Regions from separate parts of the Sphingobium sp. B11D3B genome, predicted to be linked through region 2. Evidence: predicted binding sites of a transcription regulator. Region 2 holds the regulator's gene; each other region holds the start of a gene.
What was found. Region 2 encodes LexA, which represses DNA repair genes until DNA is damaged. Its sites were predicted from a motif close to GTTCCNCNCTTGTTCT; they were not measured.
Positions count from the first base shown of each region.

Region 1: a site for LexA is predicted at 1,501-1,516, ahead of M2333_RS09410 (ImuA family protein). Genes of this name have one in related genera too.
Region 3: a site for LexA is predicted at 1,565-1,580, ahead of M2333_RS00955 (ImuA family protein). Genes of this name have one in related genera too.

Region 1 covers NZ_JAOQOF010000001.1:1,994,105-2,004,329, reverse strand. Annotated here, with positions in the region: gene M2333_RS09415 (Y-family DNA polymerase) at 1-843, opposite strand, end outside; gene M2333_RS09410 (ImuA family protein) at 725-1,498, opposite strand; gene M2333_RS09405 (nuclear transport factor 2 family protein) at 1,750-2,238, shown strand; gene M2333_RS09400 (hypothetical protein) at 2,235-3,218, shown strand; gene M2333_RS09395 (hypothetical protein) at 3,222-4,181, shown strand; gene M2333_RS09390 (sulfatase) at 4,230-5,690, opposite strand; gene M2333_RS09385 (LysR family transcriptional regulator) at 5,791-6,735, shown strand; gene M2333_RS09380 (pirin family protein) at 6,802-7,500, opposite strand; gene M2333_RS09375 (LysR family transcriptional regulator) at 7,626-8,555, shown strand; gene M2333_RS09370 (hypothetical protein) at 8,677-9,564, shown strand; gene M2333_RS09365 (nuclear transport factor 2 family protein) at 9,722-10,225, shown strand, end outside.
Region 2 covers NZ_JAOQOF010000001.1:831,176-841,400, forward strand. Annotated here, with positions in the region: gene truA (tRNA pseudouridine(38-40) synthase TruA) at 1-636, opposite strand, end outside; gene fmt (methionyl-tRNA formyltransferase) at 633-1,541, opposite strand; gene recR (recombination mediator RecR) at 1,607-2,203, shown strand; gene def (peptide deformylase) at 2,307-2,837, shown strand; gene M2333_RS03950 (citrate synthase) at 2,945-4,231, opposite strand; gene gltX (glutamate--tRNA ligase) at 4,250-5,707, opposite strand; gene M2333_RS03960 (ComEC/Rec2 family competence protein) at 5,851-7,893, shown strand; gene lexA (transcriptional repressor LexA) at 7,918-8,622, opposite strand; gene M2333_RS03970 (bestrophin family protein) at 8,748-9,644, opposite strand; gene M2333_RS03975 (GFA family protein) at 9,839-10,225, shown strand, end outside.
Region 3 covers NZ_JAOQOF010000001.1:191,425-201,649, reverse strand. Annotated here, with positions in the region: gene M2333_RS00960 (Y-family DNA polymerase) at 1-571, opposite strand, end outside; gene M2333_RS00955 (ImuA family protein) at 750-1,523, opposite strand; gene M2333_RS00950 (SOS response-associated peptidase family protein) at 1,626-2,288, opposite strand; gene M2333_RS00945 (SOS response-associated peptidase family protein) at 2,343-2,840, shown strand; gene M2333_RS00940 (CopG family transcriptional regulator) at 2,924-3,340, opposite strand; gene M2333_RS00935 (conjugal transfer protein TraG) at 3,352-5,484, opposite strand; gene M2333_RS00930 (relaxase/mobilization nuclease domain-containing protein) at 5,519-7,261, opposite strand; gene M2333_RS00925 (lytic transglycosylase domain-containing protein) at 7,506-8,303, opposite strand; gene M2333_RS00920 (DUF736 domain-containing protein) at 8,307-8,651, opposite strand; gene M2333_RS00915 (S26 family signal peptidase) at 8,642-9,241, opposite strand; gene M2333_RS00910 (DUF2840 domain-containing protein) at 9,238-9,753, opposite strand; gene M2333_RS00905 (replication initiator protein A) at 10,124-10,225, opposite strand, start outside.

The sequences.
Region 1 (10,225 bases), 1.2 Mb from region 2:
ATCGAGTGTCCGGGCCGCCTCGCGCAGCAGGTCGAGAAAACAGGCGGCGATGCTGGCCTGCAAGGCAACCGGCTCGGCAAAACGGCGCTCGAAATGGAGCGGCTGGGGCTGTGCGAGCGGATCGATCGGCGCCTGCTCCTCGCCCAGCAGGCGGCGCAAGGCAGTCACCGCGTCCGCCCCGAATCGCGCGGCGATGCTGGCGGCGGCCCGCGACGCCAGATCGCCGATGGTCTTTAGCCCGGCGCGGCGCAAGGCGAGCGTCGCCTCTTCGTCCAGCCCCAGCGCCAGCACGGGCAGCGCCCGCAGCGCCTCCCGCTCGCTGGTGACGGGCAGGCGGGCATGACGGGCCAGCGCCTGCGCGCCCTGCGCGGTGGAGGCTGTGGCCATGCGCACGCTCATGCCAATCGCGGCGAAGGCATCCTCGGCCTGCGCGGCCAGGCCTGCCTCGCCGCCGAACAGATGGTCGCTTCCCGCAATATCCAGCGTTATCCCATCGGGCGGGGCGAGGGTGACATGCGGCGACCAGGCGATGCAATGCCGGGCCAGCCGCTGCAGCCAGTGACGGTCGGCCTCTTCGTCCATGTCGGCCAAGATGAGGTCGGGCTGCAGCGCGCGGGCATCGGCCAGCGTCTGGCCCGGCAAGATGCCGAGCGCGTGGGCCTGCGCATCGACGGCGCACAGCCGCAATGCGCCCTTGATCTTGGCGACGAGAACCAGCGGCCCGTTAGGCTGCCCGCCGGTCCCCGCGCTGTCGATCCCCTGCTGAATCCGCAGCCTTTCTGTGGGCAGGAGCGGAAACCACAGCGCCAGATAGCGCCGCTTCACGGAACAAGCGTCGGTCACGGTCCCACTCCAGCCGCCAGGAAAGGCCGCAAGGGCCGGAACGTTGGCGCAGCAAGGTCACATCGAAGGTCGGCAGTCCGGGCGCATTGCCCGGCAGCGCGAGCGAAGGTGCGGCGGCCACCTGCCAGCGGGTCTGACCCGCGCTGGGCACGGGCGGCGCGTCAGGGCGCAGCAGCAGCAGCGTCACGCCGGATTTCTCTGCCGCCAGAGTCAGGCGGCGGCTGGCGGTCAGGTCCAGTGCGGGCATCGGCCCCCAGCCTTCCACCACGACCGCGCTCAGGCCAGAGCAGCGCAAGGCATCCACGGCGGCACGCAGCAGGTCCATGCCGTCCCTGACGGTGCCGATCAGCCCCAGGCCGGGGGCGCCGCCCAGTTCGGCCCAGCCATGGCCCTGCGCCACGCCGCCTTTTCGGCTCGCCTGTCGCTCGCGGAGCCACAGCACCTTGCCGTCGGCCTCGCTCAGACCTGTCGCCAGCGAGACGACGAAACCCGCCGCTGCCGCGACATCGTCCACCTCTGCCGCATAGACTTCATGTACTCGCCCGCGCGCCAGCCCGCCGCCCAGCAGCGTATCGATCGCGGCGATGCCGAACGCCTTTCGGGAGGGGGCATCCGGCATCGCGTGATCGCACAAAAGGGCAGGGGCGAGTCTCATATGTTCCTATTATGTTCCTATTCTGAGCAGGGTCAAGGGATCGTTCCGGCAGCTTGTCCCATCGCGACCCAAGCCATTGGAGTGGAACGATCATTGGCCCGCCAGCCTCCGTCAGAAGGTCACAAGGGCGGTTTCGCTCACCGGGCATTTCGCTTGACAAGGCGGCCCTGCAGGACGGAATAAACTACAACGACGTATCACGATTTATCCGCTGCATGCGGATGTGCGTCATGAGGGGGAGGTCACAGGGGATGCGGTTCAGCTCAGCCGTCGGCAAAGCGCTCATGCTTGCTCTGCTCGGATCGCTCGCCCAAACGGCTGTGGCGGCCGAGAATTGCCCGTCGCCGGGCATGACCAAGGCCGATTTCGAGCGCTATTTCCTCTGTTTCAATGCGCGCGATTATGCCTGCTTCACCAGCTATTACGACGCCGATGTCGTCCTGGTGAAAGGCGGGAAGTGGCCCGATCTCAAGGGGCGCGATGCCATCATCGCCTTTTATCGCGACGTCGATGCCCGTGGGCTGAAGGAGCATGTCACCCCGCACGCCATCGAGGTGCAGCCACAGGGCGCGACGGTCGATCTGGAAGCGCATTTTCAGGCCACCAGCGACTGGCCCGACTTTGGCTCACGGCCCTTGAAGGCGGGCGATGACTGGCGGTTGCGCGGCGTGCTGCTCTACGAGATTCCATGCGGCAAGATCACCCGCATCCGGCCCCGCCCGCGTCCCGTGCAGCCATGATCGCGCGTCCCATCCGGGGGCTGGCCGCGATGGCCGCGCTCCTGCTCGCCGCCCCGGCGATGGCTGCCGGACCTGCCGCACCGGCGGCCTGTGACCGCACCTGCCTCACCGAGATCATGGACCAGTATCTGGCCGCCATGATCGCGCGCGCGCCCGCTAGGGCGCCGATGGCGACGCGCTATCGCGCGACCGAAGATGCGCAGGAGGTCCGTCTCGGCGCGGGCCTGTGGCAGACGGCGACCGGCCTTGGCACCTATCGCATCGACCTCGCCGATCCGGTGAGCGGCACCGTCGGCTATATCGGCGAGGTGCTGGAAGGGGAGGGCAAGGTCACCATCGCGCTGCGCCTCAAGGTGGCGGATCGCAAGATCACCGAGGTGGAGACGATTCTCGGGCGCGGGCGGGTGCCCGGCACATCCATCGTGCCGGCGCCGCGCGCGTCGTTCGGCAATATCGTTCCGCCCGCCGAGCGGCTGACCCGCCAGCAGATGATCGAGACGGCCAATGCCAATTTCGACGCGCTGCTCGCGGCCGACGGCTCCCTCTATGCGGAGGATTGCCAGCGGATCGAGAACCGCATGGCGATGAGCGGCAATGCGGAACTCAACTATCCCATCGGCACGATCCCCGGCGTGCCCAAGCCGCATTTCGGCAGCATGGGCTGCGGCCAGCAGATCAGCCTGCACCTGTTCGACCAGCTCGACGCGGTCGAGCCGCGCCGCTTCCTCCTGCTCGATGAGGAGAAGCAGCTCGTCTTCGGCGTCTATGTCATGCGCTGGTACAAGAACGGCCGGTGCAACGAGGTCCCCGGCTATGGCACGATCTGCCATGACAAGCCGCGCCAGCCGGTCTCATTGCTCAATGCGGAGATCCTCGGCGTGCGCGGCGGCAAGATTCACGAGGTCGAGGCGATCTTCAAATTCGCGCCTTATGAGGCCGACAGCGGCTGGCTGGGCGATCTGCGCGACGGAAAGGACTGACGGATGATCCGCTTTGCATGGCGTGCCACCGCCCTCGCGCTGCTGCTCTCCCCCGGCTTGCCGACGCTGGCACGGGAGGTCGCGCCTGCGTGCGACCGCGCCTGCCTCTATGCGCATGTGGACCGCTATCTCGCCGCCGTTGAGCAGGGCACGCCAGCCGGTCTCGACCTCGCACCGGACTTTCGCGCCACCGAGAATGGCGTGCCGGTGGCGCCGGGCGAGGGGCTCTGGCAGACGACGGATGGCTATAGCAGCTACCAGGCGCGCGCCGCCGATGTGGCCGCAGGCCAAGTCGCGGTGCTGGGAGAAGTGAAGGAGGCCGGCAAGACCGTCGGCTATGCCACGCGCCTCAAGATCGTCGCCGGGCGGATCGCGGAAGCCGAGACGGTGATCGGCCGGTCATTCGCGCCGCAGCATCCCTCCATGCCGACCGAGGTCAGAGCAGGCCTGCGCACCATCGTGCCCAAGCGCGAGCGCCTGTCCCGCGCCGAAATGATCGCACTGGCCGACCGGAACTTCGATAATATGCTGCGCAACAAGGGCGATCATTTCGCGCCGGATTGCCAGCGGATCGAAAACCGGATGCCGATGAGCGGCAACCCGCAACTGGCCTATCCCATTACGCCCATCCCCGGCAAACCGCTGCCGCATTTCGGCAGCATGAGCTGTCAGGCGCAGGTGGAGGCGCATCTGTTCGATACGCTCGATAAGGTCGATCCGCGTCGCACTCTGGTGGTGGATGAGGAACAGCAGGTGCTGTTCGGCGTGTTTTCCCTGCGCTTTTATGGGCGGACCGAGTGCAACGACATTCCGGGCTATGGTCGCACCTGCCCCGCCAAGCCGAGGGGGCCGATGTCGCTGCTCAGCGGCGAGATGCTGGGCATGCGGGGCGGCAAGGTGCGCGAGGTCGAGCTGATCTTCACGCGCCTGCCTTATGAGGCCGGGCAGGGCTGGGCACCCTGAGCGGGCGGGGCCGCAGGACACCCGAGCCTGCCTACCCCGCCACGCCCGTCAGCGCGGCTTGACGCTGTTCTCCATCTTGGCGCCGAAGTGATCGGCCAGGTCCTTGCCGGTGAAGCCATGGGTCGATGAATCCGGGTCGAGCGGCAGCATCTGGCTGTCCCATGCGTCATAGGCCGCCTTCACCTGCGCCATTTTCTCCGGCATCCGGTCCTTGAGGTTCGCGCGCTCCATCGGATCGTCGGCGACGTTGAACAGGAAGCTGTTCTGGAGAATCTTCAGATACTTCCAATCGCCCATGCGGCAGGCCTGCTGGTCCAGATTCTTGTAGCGCCAGCACAAGGTCCGCTCGCTCTTGCTGGAGGGGTCGGCGAGATAAGGCAGCAGATTGATGCCGTCGCTCGGATAGGCCGGGTCCGGCGCCCCGCCCGCTGCCGCGAGCAGGGTCGGCAGCCAGTCCATGGACATCATCACCTGATCGCTGGTGACTCCGGCAGGCACATAGGCGGGCCAGCGCACGATCGCAGGGATGCGAAGGCCACCTTCCAGCAACTCGGTCTTGCGCCCCGTGAAAGGCCAGGTGTCGGCGAAGCGCTCGCCGCCATTGTCGCTGGTAAAGATGACGATGGTATCGTCCGCGATGCCAAGGTCGTCCAGCCGCTGCAGAATGCGCCCGACCTGCATGTCCAGCCGCGTCACCATCTGCGCATAGATGCGCTGCGAGCCGCCGTCATAATGCATCAGCGCCGTCGGCTTGCCATCGGCATCCAGCCTGATGGCCTCGGCCTCGTCGCCCGGCCCCTCCCAGGGCCAGTGCGGCGCGTTGACGTGCAGCGAGATGAAGAAGGGCTTGTCGCCCTGGGCGGCGGTGCTGATCGTCTCCAGCGCGCGCTCGGCCAGAAGATCGGTGAGATAACCCTTCTCGAACACCTCGCGGTCATCGTCCCACAGGTCGTGGCGCCCGGCATATTTATGCGTGAAATAGTCCACGCCGCCGCCCCGGAATCCCCAGAAATGGTCATAGCCGCTCTTGAGCGGGCCATATTTGGGCAGCGCGCCCAGATGCCATTTGCCGATCAGCGTCGTCCCATAACCCACCGCCCGCAGCAGCGACGGGAGAGTGGGATGCTCGGGCGGCAGGCCGACAGGGCGCTGAGCGAGCGGCTCCTCAAGGCCGATGGGCAGGCGGTTCTGATAGCGGCCGGTGATGAGGCCCGTGCGCGTCGCCGAACAGACGGCGGAATTGGCATAGCCTTGCAGGAAGCGCATCCCGTCCGCCGCGAGGCTGTCGATCGCCGGGGTTTCATAGTCCCGCCGGCCGTAGCAGGAGAGGTCGGCATAGCCCATGTCGTCGGCCATGATGAACAGGATGTTCGGCTGCTTGCGCCGATTGCCCGATGCCTTCTTAGGCCGCGCGGCCCGTGCCGTCGAACTGGCCCCCACCATGCCGGCGCCGATCAAGCCCAAAGATTGGCCGAGCACGCTGCGGCGAGTCACATCAAGGTCGGTCAACTTGGGTCTCCGTCTGACTTTCGCTCATGTGGCAGCGATTGAACGGGCGAGGCAACAGATGTACGGGCAATAGCATTTATAATGCACAGGTTATGGCTGAATGATGAGTGCCCTGCAAAGCCTGCCATTTACCCTGCGCCAGCTGGTGATCTTCGAGACGCTTGCCGAGACACGCAGTTTTGCCGGTAGCGCCGAATTGCTGGGCATTTCCCAGGCGTCGGTGAGCAGCCAGTTCAAGGCGCTGGAAGCGCAGCTCGGGGTCGCGCTGATGGCCCGCAGCGCGGGGCGGCGTCCAGAACTCACGCCCGAGGGCGAGCGCTTCCTCGCCGACTTGAGGATATTTTCCAGCGCGGCCGATCAACTGGCGGCACACCGTCTGCGCAGGCCCGGCCCCCGCGAGATGGTGCGCTTTCGCATCCTGCTGGGGCAGGGCCTCGCTGATCATTATGTGCGGCCAAGGCTGGACAGGTTTCTGGCCGCCCATCCCCACATCGTTCTGGAGTTCGACACCCGCATTCCGAGCCATGAATCCACGCTCGCGGCCAGCAGTGGCACCTATGACTTCGTGCTGATCCACCAGCCTGCCGATGAGCCCGTGGCGGAAGCGATGCGGTCGCTGGGGCGAGTATCGGGCGGCATCTTCGGCAACCGCAAACTGGCCGCAGGCCGCGAGGTGCCGCTTTCACCGAAAGAGGTGGCGGGCTTGCCCTTCGCCTTGCCGTCTGGGCGGGATGACGGGGCGGAGCAGCGCCTGCGCCGCAAGCTGGCATCCTTTGGCGTGCAGCCCACCAACATCGTGGCGCGGGTGCAGTTTTTCGATGTGATCATTGCCATGGTGGCGCGCGGTCAGGCGGTCGCCAACCTCCCTGCGCCGATGATCCCGCCGGATATGCGGGGCAGGATCGTGCGGCTCTTTCCCCTGCATGACTGGCGGCTTGTCTTCCATCGGCGGGATGCCGAGGCGCAGGCGGACAGGGATGCGGTCGAGCGGCTGTTGCTGGAGAGCGTCGTCAAGAACCGCGCCTATGGCCTGATGCCCGATTGAGGCGCGGCGTCGCGGACAAGCGAACGCCGCGCTGCCGGTGGGTTCGGCAGCGCGGCGTTCCTGCGGTCAGATCACATCCACGAGGACGATTTCGCTGTCCTCGATGGCCGTGATGCGCAGCACCTCCACATCGCTGATCGCGGCGCCGTCACGGGCATTCACCCTCACGTCCTCGATCTGCACGGCGCCGGTGGCGGGCACCAGATAGGCCTTGCGGTCCTTGCCGAGCGGATAGTCCGCCGTCTCGCCGGCACGCAGGGTCGCGCCCAGCACCCGGCCATCGGTGCGGATCGGCAGGGCGTCCTCATCCTCGGCATGGCCCGAGGCCAGGGTGACGAATTTGCCCGAGCGCTCGCCCTTGGGGAAAGGCTTGGCGCCCCATTGCGGCGGCTCGCCCTCGCGGGTGGGGATGATCCAGATCTGGAAGATCCGCGTGGTCACATCCTCGAGATTATATTCCGAGTGGCGGATGCCAGTGCCGGCGCTCATCACCTGAACGTCGCCGGCTTCCGTGCGGCCGACATTGCCGAGACTGTCCTGATGGGTGATCGCGCCCTCGCGGACATAGGTGATGATCTCCATGTCGCGGTGCGGATGGGGCGGGAAGCCCGTCTGCGGCGCGATGGCATCGTCGTTCCACACCCGCAGGCTGCCGAAGTGGACCCGCGCTGGATCATGGTAGCCGGCAAAGGAGAAGTGGTGATGGGCATCCAGCCAGCCGTGGTTGGCGGCGCCGAGGCTATCGAAGGGGCGAAGGTCGATCATCGTGTGTCTCCTTGTCAGAGGGAAGGTCGCGGGCGTTCTGTCCGGCGTTGGAGACCGATTTAGGGCTTGTGAGCTTTGCTGTTCAGTGGGATAAAATAGACCATTATGTTCGAGAAAGTTGAATAGTGAGCGCGCCCGGCACGCCAACGCTCGATCAGTTGCGCATCTTCCTTGCGGTGGTGGACAGCGGCAGCTTCGCGGCGGCAGGGCGGCGGCTCAATCGCGCCGTGTCCGTCATCAGCTATGGCATCGCCAATCTGGAGGCGCAGCTTGGCCTGACGCTGTTCGAGCGGGAAGGGACGCGCAAGCCGGAGCTGACCGTCGCTGGCCGGGCGCTGCTCGCCGATGCCCGTGCCGTCGCCCATGGCGTGGATGGGCTGCGCGCCCGCGTCAAAGGCCTGCTCGATGGGCTGGAGGCGGAAGTGGATCTGGCCGTCGACGTCATGCTGCCGGCCGAGCGGCTGGGCGCGGTGCTGCGGGCCTTCGCGCGCGAATATCCCACCGTCCAGCTCCGCCTGCATGTCGAGGCGCTGGGCGCTGTCCTCGCCATGGTGCGGGAGGGGCGGGCGATGGTCGGCATTTCCGGCCCGCTCGCGATTGGCGCCGATGGGGTGGAATGTGTCGCGGCGGGCTCGGTCCCGCTGGTGCCGGTCGCCGCGCCCGATCATCCGCTCGGGCAAATGGCGCAGATCGCGCCGGGCGCCGGGCGTGATTACACCCAGCTCGTGCTCACCGACCGCTCCCGCGCCACCGATGGGCAGGATTATTCGGTGCTGAGCCCCAAGACCTGGCGGCTGGCCGATCTCGGCGCCAAGCACGCCTTGCTGTGCGAGGGTGTCGGCTGGGGCAATATGCCGCTGCCGATGGTGGAGAGCGATCTCGTCGCCGGCACGCTGGTGCGCCTCGCCATGCCCGATCATCCGGGCGGAACCTACCGCTTCGCCGGCATCTGGCGCCGGGATACGCCGCCCGGCCCGGCGGCTGAATGGCTGATCGCACAGTTCGTCGAACAGGGCCGGGCCGATGCTGCACTCGCCGGGATGATCGATCTCTGAGCCCTGCCGCAACGGGATGCGCGCACCGGCAAGTTCCTGCGCAAACAATCGGCTAGGGGCTGCGAGCGTCACCGGACGAGCGGGATAAACCCGGCGGCGTTACAGGAGAGGATGTCTGCGCATGGACAGAGCCGCTTTGCTGGCATTGCTGGATGAGACCGTCGCGTCTCTGGGCGCCAATGATCCCCAGCGCTTGGCCCTCGCGCCCCGGTTGCGCTATACCGAGAACAGCGTCGAATTCCCCTTTGGCGATGGTGCCTGGAAGACCGTGACCGGCATCGGCGAGTATCGCTGGGATGTGGTGGACGTGCGCACCAGTAATGCCGCGCGCTTCGGCGTGCTGGAGGAGAGCGGCGACAAGGCGCTGTTCGTGCTGCGGATCGCGGCGCTGGAAACCGGCGCGCTCGCCGAGATCGAGCTGCTGGTGGCGCGCGCGACGGACAGCGGCGTTCCCTTCCTCAACACCGATCCCGCGCCGCGTCCGGGACTGACCGAGCCGGTCCCGCCAGCCTCCCGCACCGAACGGGCACGGATGCTCTCGCTGGCCGATGGCTATTTCTCCACGCTCGAGCAGAATGACGGCACGCTGCACACCCGCTTCACGGCGGATTGCGAGCGGCGCGAAAATGGCGTGCAGACCACGCACAATCCCCAGCCCGATCTGGCGCCGGTCGCCAAGATGGGCTGCGAGGAGCAGTTCCTGCTCGGCTATTACCGGTTCGACAACTGGATTCGCGCGCGGCGCTATCCGCTGGTGGATGAGGAGCAGGGCGTGGTCCTCTGCGGCGGCTTCATCGACCATGACGGGCAGACGCGCGACTACCAGCTCACCAATGGCGAGACGCGCACCGGCTTTTTCCTGCGGCCCCACAGCTTCGCCTATCTGGAAGCCTTCAAGATCCGCGACGATGCCATTTCCGCCGTCGAGGCGGTGTTCCACTTCGTGCCCTATCGGATGCGCTCGCCCTGGGCTCAGGATGAGCGCGATCCCCGGCTGGCAAAAGTTTGAGCGGATGCCGCCCCATCACACCCACCGCCGTCACCCCGGACTTGATCCGGGGTCCCGCTGCCTTCGGGCTTGCGTCAGCAGTAAAGCGGGACCCCGGATCAAGCCCGGGGTGACGACGGCGAATATCTGAATCCAGCAACCTCCAAGGAGCACCCCCATGTCCGATGATGTCTCAGCCCTGCGCGAGGAACTGGCGCGTTTGCGGTCCGATCTGACGGCGCTCGCCGCCCGTGCCGACAAGGCCGATCATTATGTCGAAATCTGCAATCTCCAGTGCGCTTATGGCTATTATGTCGACAAGGGCCGCTGGGACGATGCGGCCAAGCTGTTCGCCGAGGATGGCACGCTCGAGCTGGCCGGGCGCGGCGTCTATGTCGGGCGGGAGCGGGTGAGGGAATATCTCCACCATCTGCCGCCTTATGGTCCTGGCGTGCTGTACAATCACATGCAGCTCCAGCCGGTCGTCCACATCGATTGCGCGGCCGGCACCGCCAAGGCGCGCTGGCGCACCTTCATGATGGTCGGCGGCGTCGGGCGCGAGGCGCGCTGGGGCGAGGCGACCTATGAGAACAGCTACAAGATCGAGAACGGCAAGTGGCGGATCGCGCAGCTGCACGGCTATATGAACATCTATACCGAATATGATGAAGGCTGGCATCGC
Region 2 (10,225 bases):
CCATGTGCCCGTGCCGACCAAGGCAAGGCAGCCCACCATCGAGCGGACCTGATGATGAAGGAAGCTGCGGGCCTTGGCGTGAACGGTGATGCGCTCGCCGATGCGCACGACATCAAGGCGGGCGAGGGTGCGGTGGGGGCTGTCCGCCTGACATTGCGCGGAGCGGAAGGTAGTAAAATCATGTCGGCCGACCAGTGCCTGCGCGGCCTCGTGCATCCGCTCGGCGTCCAGCACCTGCGGCACACGCCAGACAAGGCCGCTCTCGAAGGTGAGCGGCGCGCGGCGGTTAAGGATGCGATACTCATAGGCGCGCGCGACGCAGGAGAAGCGGGCGTGCCAATCCTCCGGCACGATTTCGCAGGTCAGAATGGCGATCGGCTCGGGCCGCAGATGGGCATTGAGCGCTTCCATCAGGCGAAAAGGCGTGATCGCCTTGTCCAGATCGACATGCGCTCGCATGCCGAGGGCATGAACACCCGCGTCGGTGCGCCCGGCGCAATGGACGATCGGCGCGCCGCCGGCGATGCGGCCCAACGCCTCCTCGATGCATTGCTGCACGCTCGGGCCATGGGCCTGGCGCTGCCAGCCCATATAGGGTCGCCCGTCATATTCGACCGTGAAAGCGAAGCGGGTCATTCCAAGAGGGTGCCGGCCGGAATGGCAGTGCCGCGCAGCAGATCGGCGGTGGCCATGGCGCCCTTGCCGGCGCGCTGGATGAGGGTGGGGCGCAGCGAGCCCTGCTCGCCGCACCCGATCAGCAGACCCTCGTCGAGCACGGTTCCCGCGGGGCCGGGCTGAGAATCGACTGAGGCAGCCAGAACCTTGTAGCGCTCGCCTTTGTGCGCGAACCATGCGCCCGGCGCGGGATTGAAGGCGCGAACGTGCCGTTCGACCGCGACTGGCCCGGCGGTGAAATCGAGGTGGCTCTCCGCCTTGTCGATCTTGGCCGCATAGGTCACCCCATCCTCGGGTTGGACGATCGGCGGATAGGCCCCGATCTGATCGAGCACCTGGACCATCAACGCGGCGCCGGCATGCGCCAGCTCCTCGGTCAGCGCGCCGGCGGTCTTCTCGTCCACGGGCGTGCTGACCTTTGCCAGCATCGGCCCGGTATCGAGACCCTTGGCCATCGCCATGATGGTGACGCCGGTGCGCTCATCGCCGGCGAGGATGGCACGCTGGATCGGTGCCGCGCCGCGCCAGCGGGGGAGCAAAGAGGCGTGGACGTTGAGGCTGCCGAGCCGTGGGGCGTGGAGAACCGGGATCGGCAGGATCAGCCCGTAGGCGGCGACCACGGCGACGTCCGCCTCGAAAGCGTCGAAGACGTCCTGTTCCGCCGCGTCATTCAGGGAGAGGGGCGTTCGCACCGGCAGGCCCAGCGCCTCCGCTCTGGCTTGCACCGGGCTCGGGCGAGGCGCCTTGCCGCGACCTGCCGGACGTGGTGGCTGCGTATACACCGCCACCACGGAATGGCCGGCCGCGGTCAGCGCATCGAGCGTCGGCACCGCGAAATCCGGCGTTCCCATGAAGACGATCCGCAAAGGCTCTTTCATGCGGCCCTCTGAAACGCTTGTATCATCGCAGCGCAAGCCCTTATTTGGCAGTCATGTCCTCGCCAGAGATCGACGCGCTCACGCAGGCGCTTGCCCGGCTGCCCGGCCTTGGCCCCCGTTCGGCGCGGCGGGCGGTGCTACACCTGCTGCAGCGGCGCGATGCGGCGATGGTGCCGCTGCTGCGCGCGCTGGAAAGCGTGAGCGAGCGGATGGTGCATTGTTCGGTCTGCGGCAATGTCGATACCATCGATCCCTGCGCCATTTGCGCCGATCCCCGCCGCGATGCCCGCGCTTTGTGCGTGGTGGAGGATGTGGCGGATCTCTGGGCGCTGGAAAAGTCGCGCCTGTTCCCGGGACGGTTCCATGTGCTGGGCGGGCGGCTCTCCGCGCTGGATGGCGTGCGGCCCGAAGACCTTTCGATCGCCAGCCTTGTCCAACGCGTCGCCGATGGCGGCATCGATGAAGTCGTGCTGGCGATGAACGCCACGCTGGAGGGGCAGACGACGGCCCATTACATCGCGGAGCGGCTGGAGGCCTATCCGGTGCGGCTGACACAACTGGCTCATGGCGTGCCCGTCGGGGGCGAACTCGATTATCTTGATGAGGGCACGCTGGCGCAGGCGCTGCGGGCGCGGCGGCCGATTGGTTGAGGGGCGGATACGCGGGCAGATCCTGCCGCGTTCGATCAGCCTGATCGGAACAAAGCGTTAACAACGGCTTGATCTCGCGCCTTGGCTTTCATATCTGGACAGCATGGCCATTAGACCGATCCTTGAGACCCCGGACCCGATTCTGCGGACGATTTCGACGCCCGTCGAGGCGATCGACAATGATTTGCAGACGCTGATCGATGACATGTTCGACACGATGTATGATGCGCCGGGCATCGGGCTGGCGGCCATCCAGGTCGGCGTGCCCAAGCGGGTGCTGGTGATCGATCTGCAGGAGCCCGAGTCCGACGCGGAAGACGCGCCGCCGGTCAAGAATCCGCTGGTGTTCATCAATCCGCAGATTCTCGACGGGTCTCCGGAAAGCTCGGTCTATAATGAGGGCTGCCTCTCCGTGCCGGACCAATATGCCGAGGTCGAGCGGCCAGCGCGCATCCGCGCCAGCTGGATGGATCGGCAGGGCCGGATTCATGAGGAAGAGCTAGAAGGTCTGCTCGCGACCTGCCTGCAGCACGAGATGGACCATCTCGAAGGCATTCTCTTTATCGACCATTTGTCGCGGCTCAAGCGGGACATGCTGCTCAAGAAGCTCGCCAAGACCCGCAAAGCGGCCTGAGCTTCCGCGCCGATTGCTGCGCGGCTTAGTTTTCTAATTTGATCGGCAAGAAAAAAGGGGCGCTTCGGGCGCCCCTTTTTCTAATCCATGAATAAGCCAGCTGAGGCTCAGCGCTTGTCCATCGGGACATAATCGCGCTGCGTCGGGCCGGTGTAGAGCTGACGGGGACGGCCGATTTTCTGCTCTGGGTCCGAGATCATCTCGTTCCACTGCGCGACCCAGCCGACGGTGCGGGCGAGGGCGAAGAGCACCGTGAACATGTCCGTCGGGAAGCCGATCGCCGACAGGATCACGCCCGAGTAGAAGTCCACATTCGGGTAGAGCTTCTTCTCGATGAAATATTCGTCGTGCAGCGCGATCTGCTCCAGCTCGCGGGCGACGTCGAAGATGGGGTCGCTGACGCCCAGCTTGTCCAGCACTTCCTTGGCGGTCGCCTGCATCACCTTAGCGCGGGGGTCGTAATTCTTGTACACCCGGTGGCCGAAGCCCATCAGGCGGAACGGATCGTCCTTGTTCTTGGCGCGGGCGATGTAGGACGGGATGCGATCCACGGTGCCGATCTCGCGGAGCATGTTGAGCGCCGCTTCGTTGGCGCCGCCATGCGCCGGGCCCCATAGGCAGGCGATGCCCGCCGCGATGCACGCAAACGGATTGGCGCCCGAGGAACCGGCGAGGCGCACGGTCGAGGTGGAGGCGTTCTGCTCGTGATCGGCATGCAGGATGAAGATCTTGTCCATCGCCGCCTCGACGACGGGATCGACCACATATTCCTCGGCGGGCACCGAGAAGGTCATGCGCAGGAAGTTGCCGGTGTAGCTCAGGTCATTGCTGGGATAGACGAAGGGCTGACCGACCGAATATTTGTAGGCCATGGCGGCGAGCGTCGGCATCTTGGCGATGAGACGGTGGCTCGCGATCATCCGTTGGTGCGGATCGGTGATGTCCGTGGAATCGTGGTAGAAGGCGGACAGCGCGCCGACCACGCCGCACATGATCGCCATGGGGTGCGCATCGCGACGGAAGCCGCGGAAGAAGGTGGAGAGCTGCTCGTGCACCATCGTGTGGCGCGTGATCGTCCGCTCGAACAGCTCGAACTCGTCCTTGGAGGGGAGCGAGCCGCGCAGCAGCAGATAGGCTACTTCCATGAAGCTCGACTGCTCCGCGAGCTGATCGATGGGATAGCCGCGGTGAAGGAGCACGCCCTCATCGCCATCGATATAGGTCAGTGCCGAATCGCAGCTCGCCGTTGAGGTGAAGCCGGGATCATATGTGAACATGCCCGTCTGGGCATAGAGCTTGCGAATGTCGATGACCTTGGGGCCGACGGAACCTTCGACGACCTTACATTCGAGATCCTTGCCCTCGACGGTCATTTTGACTGTGCTGTCGCTCATTCCTTCACCCCTTATTGCTCAAATTTGTGGTCCGGACCCGGAAGCCTGAAGGAGTCCGGCCTGATCCTGCAGGCGGCCCAAGGTTTCGTCCCGACCAAGATGGAGTAGCACGTCGAAGATACCGGGCGACGTCGTCCGTCCCGTTAAAGCAACGCGCAGTGGCTGTGCAATCTTTCCAAGGCCAAGGCCTGCCTCTTCCGCGATCGCGCGGATGGCCGCCTCAAGCGACTCAAGCGACCAGTCGGGCAGCGCCCGCAGCTGTTCGACCACGGTGCCGAGCAGCACTCGTGCATTCTCGTCGAGCAGCTTGGCGGCAGCCTCCTCGACCGCGAGCGGCCGTTTGGCAAACAGGAACGCGGCGCCGTCGGTCAGCTCCAGCAGCGTCTTGGCGCGGGGCTTGAGCGCGGGCATGATCGCCGCAAGCTGGTGCAGCCGGGCCTGGGCCGCGGCATCGTCGTCCAGCGGATCCATCCGCTCGGCGACGAGCAGAGCGAGGCGACCGTCATCGGCCTCGCGAATGTAGTGGCCGTTCAGATTTTCGAGCTTCTTGAGGTCGAATCGAGACGGCGAGCGACCCACGCCCGGCAGATCGAACCATTCGACGGCCTGCTCGCGGCTGATGATCTCATCATCGCCATGGCCCCAGCCGAGTCGCAGCAGATAGTTATTCACGGCCTCCGGCAGCATGCCGAGCTCGTCGCGATAGGCATCGACGCCCATGGCGCCATGCCGCTTGGAGAGCTTGGCGCCATCCTGCCCGTGAATCAGCGGGATGTGCGCATAGACCGGCTCGGGCCAGCCCATCGCGCGGATGATGCCGAGCTGGCGGAAGGCGTTGTTGAGATGGTCATCGCCACGGATCACATGGGTGACGCCCATGTCATGATCGTCCACGACGACGGCGAGCATATAGGTTGGCGTGCCGTCCGAGCGGAGCAGGATCATGTCGTCCAGCTCGGCATTCTGCACGACCACACGGCCCTGCACGGCATCTTCGATGACGGTTTCGCCCTCGCGGGCCGCCTTCAGGCGAATGACATAGGGGGCATCGCCGCCTTCGGAGGGATCACGGTCGCGCCAGCGCCCGTCGTAGCGCATCGGCTGACGCGCGGCGCGTTGCTGCTCGCGTAGGGCTGCCAGCTCTTCGGGAGTCGCGAAGCATTTATAGGCATGGCCGGCGTCGAGCAGGGCGTTGGCGACCTCGGCATGGCGTGCCGCACGCGCGAACTGGAAGACCGGTTCGTCATCGCCTGCAAGGCCCAGCCAGCTCAAGCCGTCGAAGATCGCCTCGATCGCGGATTCGGTCGAGCGGGCGCGGTCGGTATCCTCGACGCGCAGCAGGAACTTGCCGCCATGGTGACGGGCGAAAAGATAGTTGAACAGCGCCGTGCGTGCGCCGCCAATGTGGAGATATCCCGTAGGCGAGGGGGCAAAGCGGGTGACGACCGTGCCTGTTTGTTTCCGTCCTTCTGCCACGCTATGCCTGCTTTTCCCTTATGTCGCGGGTGGGTTTCCTAGTGAACGAGAATGCCCCTAGCACGCCTTTTCCGGCTCGACAAATACCGTTGTTGCGCCGCAGCAGTGTCTGGTTGGGACGGCTTCATGCGCGAGCGGAATCGGTGCTGGAGGCTGAGCGGGCGCAACTCCCACTGTGGGTGCCGATCCTGCTGGGCGCCGGGATTATCGCGTGGTTCACCCTGCCTGCGCCACCGCAGTGGATGGCGTGGATCGCCTTCTGGCTGGGCGTCGCCGCCGCGTTTGGCGCCGTGGGGCGCGGAGGACGCTTGCCCGCTGCGCTCGCCGTTGGCGCGGTGCTGCTGGCGGCGGGCTGTCTGCTGATCTGGGCCAAAGCGCTTCTTGTTGCGCAGCCGCCACTTGCGCGCGCCGCGGTGGTGGAAATGGAGGCTCGAGTCCTCTCGGCAACGCCCTTGGCTGCCCGGGGACTGGTGCGGCTGGAGGTCGCGCCGCTGTCGCGGCCCGATCTGCCGACGCGGGTCCGCATCAACGCGGCGCCCGATCAGATGGCAGAGGAGATTGCCGCAGGGGACCGCATTGCCGTCCGAGCGCGGCTAATGCCGCCTGCACCGGCTGCCCTGCCGGGCGCTTATGATTTTGCGCGGACGGCCTATTTTTCCGGCCTCGGCGCTACCGGGCGGGCACTCGACAAAGTGCAGCGCCTCGATGCGGCACCCCCTGGCGGGGATGCGCGCGCGACTCTCGCCCACCACATCGCCGCGCGGTTGCCGGGGCCGGAAGGGACGATCGCGATCACGCTCGCCACGGGCAATCAGAACTGGATCAGTGAGGCGGATGCGGACGCGATGCGGCGCAGCGGGCTTGCCCATCTGCTCTCGATCAGTGGCTTGCACGTCTCCGCGCTGATCGGCGGCGTGATTCTCATCATGGTTAGTCTGCTTGCGCTTTCGCCGACCCTTGCGCTGCGCTGGCCGGTGCTGATGATCGCCGCCTGCGTGGGCGGCGCGGCGGGCATCGGCTACACTGTGTTCACCGGGGCGCAGGTGCCGACGATCCGCTCGTGCATTGCCGCTCTGCTGGTAATCGCCGGCATGGCTCTGGGCCGTGAGGCCATCGGGCTGCGCTTGATTGCGACCGGCGCGCTGATCGTGATGATCTTTTGGCCCGAGGCTGTCATCGGCCCCAGCTTCCAGATGAGCTTCGTCGCCGTGACCGCGATTGTGGCGCTTTACGAATATCCCCCCGCACGGCGGCTGTTCGAGCGACGCGACGAGGGGCGGATAAAGCGCTGGACCCGCAGCCTCGGCGCCTTGCTGGCGACAGGTTTGCTGGTGGAGCTGGTGCTGACGCCGATTGCCTTCGCTCATTTTCATCGCTCGGGCCTGCTTGGCGCTGCGGCCAATATGATCGCCATTCCGCTCACAAGTTTTGTGGTAATGCCCGCCGAGGTCCTCGCGCTGGTGCTCGACGCTGTGGGGCTGGGGGCGCCGGTCTGGTGGGTGGTCGGTGTGGCGCTCAAGTTCCTGCTGTGGATTGCGCATACTGTCGCCAGTCAGCCCTTTGCGACGCTATCGCTGCCCGTCTCCAGCGGACTGGCCTTTGCGCTCGCCATGATCGGCCTCTTGTGGCTGATGCTCTGGCACACGGCGCTGCGTTGGTGGGGCCTGCCTCTGGCGGCGCTCGGCTTTTTCCTGACATTTCTAGCGCCGTCCGCCGATGTGCTGGTCACCGCCGATGGTCATCATGTGGCGGTGCGCCTGGGCGATGGGCGCATGGCGTTGTTGCGGGACCGAAGCGGGGATTATGTTCGTACGACTTTGGCCGAGGCCGGCGCCTATGACGGTGAGTTTGCGTCCCTGACGCAGGCGCCGGACACGCGATGCACGCGGGACATGTGCGCGATGACCTTGACGGGCCGTACCGGCCAGCCGCCGGTTCACCTGCTGATCAGTCGCTCGCGCCTGCTCGTTCCCTATCCCGAACTGGTGGCCGCCTGCGCACAGGCTGATCTTGTGATCGCTGACCGGCGCCTGCCGCCGGGATGTGTGCCGCGCTGGGCAAAGCTGGATCGGCCTGCGCTGAATGCCATGGGCGGTGCACTGATCCTGCTCGACAGTCGGGAGATCGTGCCGGGCCACGACCCGCGCAGCCGCCATCCCTGGATCGCGGGCACCGGCTCGCGCTAGAGCCGGCGCCCCATATCGCCCGTCTCAGTTATAGCGTCGCAGGAGCCCCGCGAGCCGGCCCTGAATGCGCACCTGCCGCGCCTCATAGGTTTGGGGCTCATGGTCGCGATTGGCAGGATCGAGCCGCACCTTGCGGCCGTCATGATGGAAATATTTGAGCGTCGCTTCATTCTCGTCGATGAGGGCAACGACGATCTGGCCGTCGCGCGCCGTCTCGGTCCGCTGGATCAGCGCGAAGTCACCGTCAAAAATCCCTGCTTCGATCATCGAGTCACCGGAGACTTCTAGCGCGTAATGATCGCCGGCGCCCAGCAACGCGGCCGGGACCGGCAACATGGTGTCGCTCTCCATCGCCTCGATGGGAAGACCGGCGGCGATGCGCCCATGCAGCGGAATTTCGATCACGTCATTGGCGGCGATGGGGATCGTCCGCGCCGGCGCGGTGGGCGCCTTGCGCAGCGGGGTCACGCTGGTGGCCGCCGCCGGCTCTTCCGTCCGCTCCGCCACGGGCATACCATCCGGCAGTTTGAGGATTTCGAGCGCCCGCGCGCGATTGGGCAGCCTGCGGATGAAGCCGCGCTCTTCCAGCGCGCTGATCAGCCGATGGATACCGGACTTCGACTTGAGGTCCAGCGCTTCCTTCATCTCCTCGAAACTGGGCGAGACGCCACCCTGATCGAGATGATGCTTGATGTAGCTGAGCAGTTGCTGTTGCTTGGCGGTCAACATGAGTGGTTCCCCAATATGGAACGGACGGAGAACGTTTAGGAAACGAATCGAGGCACGTCAACACGGATCGGCCAAATATCTCACGTTTTGTTGGGCTGCGTGTAGCCCCACGCACGGGCGAGCGATCAGGTCAGGATGTGCTGATCGGGCGCGATGGGTGCGGGGAGGTCGGTCGCGCCGAGGCGGGCGAGCATTTCGCGTTCGATCGTCCGTGTCATCGCATCGAGCGGCAAATCGTTGGGATCATAGCCGAACGGGTCTTCCAGCTGATCGCCCAAGGCGTCCAGTCCGAAGAAGGTATAGCTCGCCACCAGCACCGGAATGAGGGCCCACCAGCCCAGCGAGCCCGCCAATGCGAAGGGCAGCAATAGGCAGAAGACGTAGGTCGTGCGGTGGAGAATGAGCGAATAGGTGAACGGCACCGGCGTGCTGGCGATCCGCTCGCAGGCCGCCTGCACATCGCTGAGCGCCTTGAGTTGGCCCTCGATGAGCGAATGATGGATCGGGTTGATCTTTTCATCTGCGGACATGCGCAAGCAGTGCGCGCCCATCTCGTAAAGTACGGTGTCGGTCGGGTTCGGGGAGGTGCGCCATGGCCCATCCTTTACCCACCGGCCGATCGCGGCCGCCTCGTCGTGCTGGCGCAGGCGGGCGGCGAGGCCGTTGGTGAAGCCGCAGATGCCGCGGAGCAGCGGGGTGCGTTCCTCCTCAGGCAGCGAGGAGGTGAGTCGCGCGAAGGAGCGGCTCGCGATGATCAGCGCGCCCCATTGCTTGCGACCCTCCCACCAGCGATCATAGCAGGCACTGTTGCGGAAGCTCATGAAGATGGAGAGCGACAGGCCGATCAGCGCGAACGGAATGCCGCTGATCTGCGCGAACAGCCCCGGCCAGGCGCGGGCCGCGAGAATGGCCGCGACACTGGCCACGGCGATGCCCGCCAGCCGATGCTGGATATGCGGCATGATCGTGCCGCGGTAGGCGAACAGCACTTCGAGCAAGCCAAGGCGGTTGCGAACGATCAAGGGCGGACATCTCCTGCCAGGGCACGCGGCCACCGGACATGGGCCGGGCACCGGGCGCGCTCGCCATGCGGAGGATGCGCGCGCAGATCAAGGATTAAGTGGCCGCAAGGGGAAGCGCGCAATGGGCGCTGAGGGAACCGGCGGAGATAAGAGCGGTTCAGCTCGAGAGACGATCACCACAAGAGGACCGTGCCATGCCCCTCAAGCTCGAAGGTTCCTGTCGATGCGGCGCCGTGCGCTTGTCCGTCGACAGCCACGCGCCGGTGCCATTCCTGCGCTGTTATTGCTCGATCTGCCGCAAGACCGCCGGCGGTGGCGGCTATGCCATCAATCTCCACGCCGACAAGCGCACGCTCAAGGTGCAAGGCGAGACCGCCATCTATCACGCTACGCTGGACGATGGTGAAGGCAGCTGCCAGGTCAGCACCGGCGAGCGGCACTTCTGCCCGTCCTGCGCGAGCGCGCTCTGGGTGTTCAGCCCGGAGTATCCTGACCTGCTCCACCCTTTCGCTTCCGCGATCGACAGCGATTTGCCCAAGGCGCCGTCGCTCGTGCACATGATGCTCGGATCAAAGGCGAAT
Region 3 (10,225 bases), 640 kb from region 2:
CGATGGCTTGGGCTTCCTTGCCCACCTCGAGCAGCGTGATCGCTTCGCTGCCAAACCGCGCGAGCGCGTTTGCCGCACCCGCCGTGCCGGCCACGGCGATCCTCGCCGTGAAGCCAAGCCGCTTCAGGAAAGCGAGCAGCCTGCGGCAGAAGCGCTCTTCGCCGCCGAACAGATGCGTCGTGCCGGTCAGATCGAACCAGAGGCCGTCAGGCCCAGACACGCTGGCCGATGGCGTCCATTGCCGCGCGGCGTGCAGCGCCAGCCGATCGAGCAACGCGCGGTCCGCTTCAGGCTCTGCGTCACGAACTTCCAGATCAGCAACCAACGCTCGGGCATGGGCTCCAGCCATGCCTGGTCGAAGCCCCAGCTCTAACGCCTGCGGACAGGCGGCGGTTATGACATCCTTCTGCCCCGTGCGCGCGACGAGAACGGTCGGCGTACCCCACCAAGTCGCCCAGGTCGGCATTGTGGCTAGCGCGCTGCTGTGACCATCGTCGCTGCGGGCGATATTGTATTTCACGGCCTTGAACGGATGCTCGGCATGCTCGCTTCGCCGACCCATCTCGCGCATCGTGGGACGCTGGTGCGCCGGCAGCGCATCGAGGTCTGACTGCGATGGTCGGCGGCCTAGCGCCCCGTCCCGCGCCCAACGCGCACCCGGTCGCCATCCGCCACCCCGCGGCACCGAGCAGGCGCCAGGATCATCGTCGACCGGCTCTGGAAAGCGTGGGCCTGGCGCAGGCCCGGCCTCAGGCGGCGTAGCTGGCCGCTCGTTCCTGCGCAGGCGCTCGAGCCGGCGTAGCCGTTCGATCGGGAGTTGCGGCAGGAAGAGCGAGGCGACCCGTTGCATCGCACGCCTCCAGTTCGAGGGAAAAAGGATCGCCATTGCGCTGACGGACAAGCTCGACCTGCCAGCGCGGCCGCCCAACGCCCGCCCAGGGAAGACGCTGCGAGGCCGTGCAGCCGATCCGCCAGCGGGTCATGGCTGACGAGGGCACGCTCAGCGGACAGCGATCGCGCGATCGATGGCGCCGGTAAAGCAGCATCGGCGTCCCGCCGTTGGCGGCTGCAAGCTGGAGCCGGCGGGTTGCGGTCATATCTGCCGCTCTCACTTCGGCGATGACGCAGGCGAGCGATCCATCGCGCAAGGCATCCTCGGCCATGGCGAGCACCTCGACGTCCTTGCGGCCTTGCGCGTAGACCAGCTTGTCCGGACCAAGCCCAACCTGCTCGAGGCCAGGGGCATAGAGATCGAAAGCGGTCACGGCCCACAGGACATTGAAGCCGGGCTGACTCGCGAAGCGCGCGGCAATGCTGGCGACGAACAGCGTCGCAGCTGCGTCGTCGTTCAGACTGGCTGAAGCGGCCGCAACCTCATGGAGCCCGCTCCCATCGATACCGTGATCGGCGAGCCGCTCGTCAAGCGCGGACACCCCAAAGCCCAGCGCGTTACCGCGCGCGGCGCGCGAGCACGCGATCTCTGCGCGGAGCGCAGCGAGCGTCTCGGCCGACGGCCGAGGCAAGGCAGAACAGGGTGCAGGCATTGGTCAGCATCGACTCACTTGTTCCCTTTATGTTCCATCCAAGTAGGCCAGTCCGTCAAGCGCCTTGCGACGACAGGATGGTCAGAGCGCCAGCGATGGCTGCTCGGCCTGTTGGTCGGGCGGCGGCCACACTTGCGTGACCTTGAGCATGCCCGCGGGGAGATAAGTGAGGACCTCCTCGGCAGGAACATCGGCATTGAGCCAATCCCCCCATTGCTCGCGCGACAGCGGGATGATCTGCCGGTGATGATAGGGCCTGATGTCATCGCCGGCATCCATGGTCAGCAGCGAAAACGCCTCGCCGACCTTGGGATCATGTTGCCACACGCCGGCCATGCAGAACCAGCGATGATCCTTCATCTCGAACAGCCATTTATCGAGACGCTTGTCCTTTGGACGCGGCATGGCGGGGTCAGTGAACTCGTAGAACCCATCGCACAGAACAAGGCAGCGATTGAGGCTGAGATCGGGGGCCTTCCCGCCAAAGCCTTCGGTTCTCAGATTATAGACCGGGCCTTTCCTGCCCGGCCAACTCCATCGCCGGTTCACCAGTTCGCCCACGGCGCGATAGTTGCCCGGCGGTCGGTCGACGGCGCGAACAATGGGCGCCATGTCGGTCATCCGGATATCGACGCGCGGGTTGTCCTCCGGCACCCCTTCGGGCGTCTCGATGTTGATTTCGAGATCCTCGAAATCATCCATGATCGAGGCAATGTCGACCTCCTGCCGATAGTCATTGCACATGGCTGTCGCTCAACCCTCCTTGCCCGCTCGCAACGTTCTTCCTATGTTCTTGTAATGGCGCTGACACCCTCTCCGTTCGATTCCGATGCGGCAGATGGCACCACCCATCATATCATTCGCATGAAGCCTGACGGATCGGGCAAGCAGGAGCTGGTGAATGCCCATTGGGGAACGAACCCGCGCTTTAGCGACGGGATCTCCTACCGGTTCGTCCAGGCCGAAGAAAAAACCTTCCCCAGCCACCGCTGTCTCGTGCCGGTATCCGACTTCCGGATGAAGGTGGGATCGAAACATTATCGCGTAACGCGCGAGGATGGGAATTTCTTCTATCTGGCCGGTGTCTGGGAGCCGCCGCTTGGGCAATGGCCGCTCGCGTTCAAGGTGATCACCGTATCAGCCAATCCCGAGGTCTCCCGCTATCAGGATCGCCACGGCGCGATCATCGAGCGGCGGCACGCGATGGACTGGCTCTGCGCAACCATGCCAGAGGAAACTCTTCTCGCCACCCCTCCCGCGCACGTCTTCCTTGTTGAGACAGTGGGCAAGAGCTGACCGCTACAAGCGTGCGACCGCAAAACGGCAATTATCGCCGCGACATATCTCAGGACATATTCCACGGCATCGAGCCAACATGTTCACAGCGAGCCGCTCACAGAATTCGGTACATCGGGCGATACTTCTGTGGTCAGGCGCGGCCCCTGCTCCATGCGTCGGCTGAGGGCTTCAACGAACCGCTCCCACCGTTCGCGCCCCTGCGCGCGAACCTCGTCGCGCCCGCTGTCCGGCAACACGGGCATCACGTTCAGCCAATTACGAATGAACAAGGCGAGCGTCTCATTCGACAGAGCAACATGCCATTCAAGACGCCCCAGATCGCGGGTGATACGATCAAGCCGCCGTGAAAGTGCGGCTTCGAGCCGCTCGGCTGCATCGGGCGACAGGAAAGAGTCGAGCGCTGCTTCGATGATCGCAGCCTGACTGGTGCGGCGCGCAATGGCCTGATCGGCGAGCCGACGTGCGATATCGTGACGAAGCCGGATGCTGCGCTTCACCGAGGCCGTTTTCACAGGACAATTCCGTCATCAGGATCGAGCGAGGCGGCACGGGCATTGCGCCCCATGGCGCGATCGGCTTGACGCTTTGCGCGCGCCGCTTCTTCATCCTGCCGATCGTCCTCGGCTCCATCAGGGAGCGCGGGCACTCTGTCGCGTGTGACAATCTCCTCATGCTGGCCGAGGCCTGGCTCAAGGCGAATGCCGGCATTGGCCGGATCAGCGGCATCGCCTTTGCTCGGCTCTTGGCGACCTCCGGCCGGCGCTTCACCAACATTGTCACCCGGCTGCGCTTTTCCAACGTCGGCCTCATTGATCCTTTCCGCGCCCTTCTGCCGATGGCCACCTTCCATCTCGCGATCCGTGCCCCTACCCGTCCCCACTTCGGTCTCCGGCGCCAAAGGTCCGTCGACCGCCTCGAGCGCCGACCAGTCATCCCGAGGCCGCTGCTTGGGATCGCTGGGCGTAATTCTGGGCGGCGTGACCATCCGGCGGGTAAAGCGCGGATCGGTGAAGTAGCGTGCTTTCCGGGCACGGATAGGCGGGATCCCTGCCACCATGACGATTTCCTCGTCGGGCGACAGTTGCATGATCTCGCCGGGCGTGAGCAGCGGCCGAGCGGTTTCGGTGCGCGAGACCATGAGATGGCCAAGCCAGGGCGACAGCCGATGCCCGGCATAATTCTTCATCGCGCGCATCTCGGTCGCGGTGCCGAGCGCGTCCGAAATCCGCTTTGCGGTGCGTTCGTCATTGGTCGCAAACGCTACACGGACATGACAATTATCAAGGATGGCATTGTTCTGCCCGTAGGCCTTCTCGATCTGGTTGAGGCTCTGGGCGATCAGAAAGGCTTTGATCCCGTAGCCCGCCATGAAGGCGAGCGCGCTCTCGAAGAAATCGAGGCGACCCAGCGCCGGAAACTCATCAAGCATCAGCAACAAGCGATGTGAACGGCCCTTGGGCGTCAATTCCTCAGTCAGCCTTCGGCCAACCTGATTGAGAATCAGGCGGATAAGCGGCTTGGTCCGACTGATGTCCGACGGTGGCACGACCAGATAGAGCGAGACCGCCCGTGGTCCGTCCACCAGGTCGGCGATGCGCCAGTCGCAAGAACGCGTGACCTTTGCCACGATCGGGTCGCGATAGAGCCCGAGGAAGGACATGGCGGTGGAGAGCACGCCCGACCGCTCATTCTCCGACTTGTTGAGCAGCTCGCGCGCGGCCGACGCGACCACCGGGTGGACGCCCGCTTTGCCAAGATGCGGCGTGGACATCATTGCGCGTAGCGTGGTCTCAATCGGGCGGCGCGGATCGGAAAGGAAGGCGGCAACGCCCGCCAGCGTTTTGTCTTCCTCGGCATAGAGGACATGGAGGATCGCACCGACCAGCAGCGCATGGCTGGTCTTTTCCCAGTGATTGCGCTTCTCGAGGCTTCCTTCGGGGTCGACCAAAACATCGGCGACATTTTGAACGTCGCGCACTTCCCATACGCCTTTGCGCACTTCGAGCAGCGGATTGTAGGCGGCGCTCGCCGAGTTGGTGGGGTCGAACAGCAGCACACGGCCATGCCGGGCGCGGAAACCAGACGTGAGTTGCCAGTTCTCGCCCTTGATATCATGAACGATGCAGCTTCCCGGCCAGGTCAGCAGCGTCGGAATGACAAGGCCGACGCCTTTGCCCGAGCGGGTCGGTGCGAAACACAGCACATGCTCAGGACCGTCATGGCGCAAATAGTCTCGCGCAAGGCACCCCAGAATGACGCCCTGGTCGCCAAGCATGGTCGCGCGTTTGATCTCACTCTCACTGGCCCAGCGAGCCGACCCGTAGGTTTCGGCCTTCTTCGCCTCGCGCGCACGCCAGACCGACATGACGATCGCAAGAACGATGCCCGCCATCGCGCCCGACACCGCGATGAGCGCGCCCTTCTCAAAGATCTTGGGCGCATAGGCATCGAACCCGAACCACCACCAGAAGAAGGCAGCAGGTGGATAGATCGGCCATGGCCCCAGCCAGAACCAAGGCGCGCCCAGTTCGGCCTGATAGGCCAGCGCATGGGCCGTCCATTGGGTCGCTGCCCAGATGCCGGCCAGCGTCACGCTGAGCACGGCGATGACCTGGCACCAGAGAATTTGGGTGGCCTTCATGAGCCTGGACTCCGTGGACATGGGGAAGGAAGGTTCAAAGGCCCATTCCCCGGCCGCGTCCTAGCGACCAGTCGACGCCGGCGGGGTTCATGGTGCCGCTGATATGTGTGCCCAAATGTTGATCGAGCGCTGGCCGCCAAGGGACGAGCTGGAAGCCGAGCCCGTCGTCGATCATTGCGAACCGGCCCGAAGCCAGCGTCACGCGCTCGCGATAAACGCCGCTCACATAGTCGCCGGCGCCCGATGGCCGATGCACAAGGCCGGTGCGCCGGACGAGAGAGTCGATCTCCTGCTCAACCTCATTGGCCTTGAGCGTTTCGATCAATCCCCGCGCGAACAGAAAGCCTGTGCCGCGTCGTTGGGCGAGCCCAGCGCCTTCGAGATGACGCGCCCGCTCAACTAGGGCGACGCGAATCTCGCCACCGAACCCTTGGCCCAGCGCCAGCGGCTCGCGGGCGATGAGCTGGCGATCGAGCCAGGTTGCACCGGGCGCCTTCACCTGCTCGGCCAATGTCAGGTCGCAGCGCATCGCGAGCGACAGACGGCTATTTCCTCTGGCGTCCTGCCAACTTCGTGTCTCGACGATGGCGCCTGGTTTCGCGTCGCCGGTCATCTCGATATCATTGAAGCGCAAATGATGGATCCGGCCGTCCGTGCCTTCGATCACGGCGTAAGCGGTGCCCATCAGTTCATCGTGCAGTCCCCGCTCGACGAGCCGGCCGATGATGGGATCGTCGGGTGCATCGCCATGCACCGCGAAGCCGCCGGGATCGAAGTTATGACCGCCCGCGCGCATCGCGCGGTGCATGGCCTTGATGATGTCGCCGCGGATGGAGAGATCGCGCAGGGTCTGTTCCGCCTGAGGCCGGATCGACCAGACCGCCGGCCCCTGCCTGGAGGCAAGCCCCAGCCGTTCGAGCCTCGTAGCGCGCCCGATCAGCAGGCGACGCATCTCGGGATCATCTGTGCCGCCAGGACGCAGATCGACCATGCCGCTGACGCCGTCGGCCATCCGTTGCAGCCGCCGGTCGAGACTGGTCCAGCGATCGGCCTCGACCTCCCGTTCGAGCGCGGTGCGAATTTCCTGGTCGGTGCGCAGGCCCAGTTCCGCAGTGACGCGCTCTTCGGCACGGGCGCGCATGCCTTCGCGGATATAGTCGCGGTCGATGACCAGGTCGGCGCCGCGCTCATCGACGCCGCGCACGAGGATATGGATGTGGGGATTGTCAGTGTTCCAGTGATCCACCGCGACCCAGTCGAGCCGGGTGTCGAGATCACGCGCCACGTCTTCCATCAGCTCGCGAGTGAACGCGCGCAGATCGCTTATCTGCACGGCGTCTTCGGGGGAGACAATGAAGCGGAAATGATGTCGATCGTCTTCGCAAGCGTGGGCAAATGCACTGCCGTCCGCCTGATCCGAGCATGCATCGAAAAGGCTGGCGTCGCGTCCATCGCGAGCCACCCCGTCGCGCTTCAAATAGTCGATATGGCGGGCGAGCGGTGCGGAACGGTACTTGGATCCCTTGTGCCGGACGACGCGGGCCTTGATGACCACGCGCCTGGCATTGGCCGGCGACCTGGCTCTCAGCCGCGCGATGCGACCGCGACCATGATGCCCGGTCCCCTTGCCCCGGGAGGCTCCTCTGCGGCTATAGCCTGCTTTTGCCGCCGCCCGGCGGACCTGCGCCGCGAGGCTCTGGGCCTTGCGCCCGGACCCCTTGCCAGCGTCGCGACTCCTTCCCGGCCGCACCTCGAAATCATCGTCGCCGATGGCCATCACATCACCGAAATCCGCGCTGCCACCTGCCAACAGGCTGATGTCACGCGATAATCGGAGAATCGCGCCACCCGGCTGAATATCGTGCCACCTGAAAAAACCGCGCACCTACAACCACATAAGGTCCAGCAGGTGGCGGCCCTTTTATCTCGCCATCCCCTTTTTCCTCCGATGACGATGCACTTATGCCATCCCCTCCGCAGTAAATCCCAACCCTGGCAGCGCCAACAGACGCCACGACCGCTCACGGCTCGCTCCGACCCGAAAGCGGGACGAAAAGGTCGTACGAAGCAGGCGACAAGGAGCGTGGCGGGATTGTCGAGGGCGGCGAAACAGGCGTTGATGTGACGCCGCCCGGCTGCGCGACGGGCGTAGTTTCGCTGACGGCGTCCGTGCGCTCTAATGCGTCGCCGCCGCGCGCGAACAGCGTCGCCTCGCGCCAGGATGGCGCAGCAGGCGGGTGCCCGATAGCAGGCATAGTGTCGAGCGAAGCGACGCCGAACGTGCCGAGGAAGGGCGTGACCTTCGCAACATAGGCGACCGTTTCGGCGGGCAAGGGACGGCCACGCTGGCGCCACTCGTCCACCCTGCCCGGTCCCGCATTATAGGCGGCGAGCGCGGCAGGAATGTCGCCATAGCGATCGACCATTTCGCGCAGATAGGCAGCGCCGGCATGGATATTGGCGCGCACGTTCCAAACATTATCGCCCAGTCCATAACGCGCGGTCAGCATGGCCCATGTGCCTGGCATGATCTGCATGAGGCCGATGGCGCCAGCGCGCGAGATCGCCGCCGCATCGCCCTTGCTCTCGACACGCATGACCGTCCAGATCCATGCCTCCGGAATGCCGAACCGCTGCGCGGCTTCGATCACATGCGCTGCATAAGGATGGGCGGCAGAAATCGCATTCACGGTAGCGGCAGGCGCGGCGGCCCGCACAGCGATGGTCGGGACGAGAACGGTGAAGGCGCCGATCAGGGCGAATGCCCCAGCGAGGCGGCGAGCATGTGAGCTACAACGCGGCGTGAGACGGGTGCGCATAGGTCACTCTGCCTTGGGACGCCGCAGGCGCGGCGACCACAGCAGGACATGCGCATTCTCGTCTTGTTTGGAGCGCAGCAGATTGGCGCGAACCGAACGGATAAGACCCGGACAATCGAGTTGAAGCGCGATGTAGGTGGTGCTCTTGCCTTCATGGTTCCAGCCCGATCCGACCTCCGGGCCAATGCCATCGGGTGCGTCGGCGTCGCGGAGATGAACGCGCCAGTCCGGTGCGCGTTCTTGCCCGGAAAAGCCGGTCGGCACGATCTGCAGCGCGACATCGAGCGTTAGCGTCTGAAGGCGCCCGGTGAAGCCGTCGCCTTGGCTCTGGAAGCAACCTATTTGCATCGAACATCTCCTTGGTGGGTGATGGGGTGAGCCTCCCGTGGGCGCGCCAAACGCCAGCGCAGCGGCGCATCGGGCGCGTCGCGGGTGAGGATCGGCGTCGCACGGCCGATCAGGCCGGACGCCGGGACAGGTCCGAAATAACGGCCGTCCAGACTGTCCGGCGCATCGTTCAGCAGGAACAATTGGTCTGCCCGAAGCCCGCGGCAGCCGCGCCAGACGGGCAACGGTCGGCCTTGGCTGTCGGACGCCCGCGCGATCGCGACCACATGCCCGTCGATCATCACCACCGCGTCGCGGCGGCAAATCGTCGCGCCCGAATAGGCTGCCACATGTTTGAGCAGCGGTATGCCCGCCGGCAGATAATGGCGCTGCGCCATGAACTGCGCGAGCACCGGCGATGGTCGATAAGCGACCAGATCACCGAAGCTTGGCTTCTCACCTGGATAGAGCCGATAGAGGCCGATCGGTGCGCTCGCACTGGCATTCCAGAGCAGGCGCGGCTGCGGCATGAACCATGCCACCGCTGTGAACAGGGCGATGAACGATTGGGCGACGACGAACGTCACCAGCACATAACCGAGGCGGGTCATTGCCCGAGCGCTTTGCGCTTGAGCCAGGCCTGATGACGTTCATGCGTATAGGCCCGCACGCGCTCACCCGCACTCAGGCGGTTGTGCGCGTGGCGCCAGTGATCGGGCGCGACCTCACATGGGTCGAGCCCCACCACTTCGATGGCGTCGATCAGTTCGAGCACCCGCTGAACCTTTGGCCAGCCCTGGATGGAAAGCAGCAATTCGCCGCCGGGCCGCACGAAGGGCGCGGTCGTATACCTTTCTCCGGCGCGCACGGCGCGCAGAATGTCGACACGAGAATGAAGGGTGCCATAGTCACTGGCAGACCAGCGCACGAACGCGAAGAGCGCGTCGGGTCGAAAGCTGACGACGCGCGTCTTTCGGCTGATGATCGTCTCACCCGCGATGCGGCCGAAGCGGATCCAGTGCTCCAGCCGCTTTTCGATCCAGATCAGTTCGACCTCGGTCATGCCCGTCCGCATTGGCGGGACGCGTGTATGCGCGCGGCTGTCGAGCGGTGAATGGGTCATGGCCTGTCTCGGGAAAGAGAGACGAATGCGACCAGGGCGCCGATCAGTGGCAGGCTGCTCGCCATGCGCTCAACGGTGTGGGCCATCAAGTCGGCGTCGATGGTAAGGTTGTTATCGTGCCGAGCTGCGCCGTTACTGGCATCATGCCGCGCGCAGTGACGCGCAGACATCCTCCGCCGCGATTGCCCGCAAGGAACATCCACAGATGCGTGTCGGGTTAGCAAGAGTCCGAAGGACTCTTTGTTAGCATGGTTAGAAGAGTTGCAATTTCGCCCGGATTTTCGGCGACTCGCGGTGGGGCGCGGTTTCCAATAGGCCGAACCTGCGGTTTTCAATCGGCCGAGCAGCGCGGTTTTCAATAGGCCGAGGCTCATCTCCGCTTATCCACAGGCTTGAGCTTGAGGCGCCGCATGGCGCGATCCAAAGGATCGACCGGCGCGGCCACGAAGTTCAGCCGTTCGCGGCCGAAGGC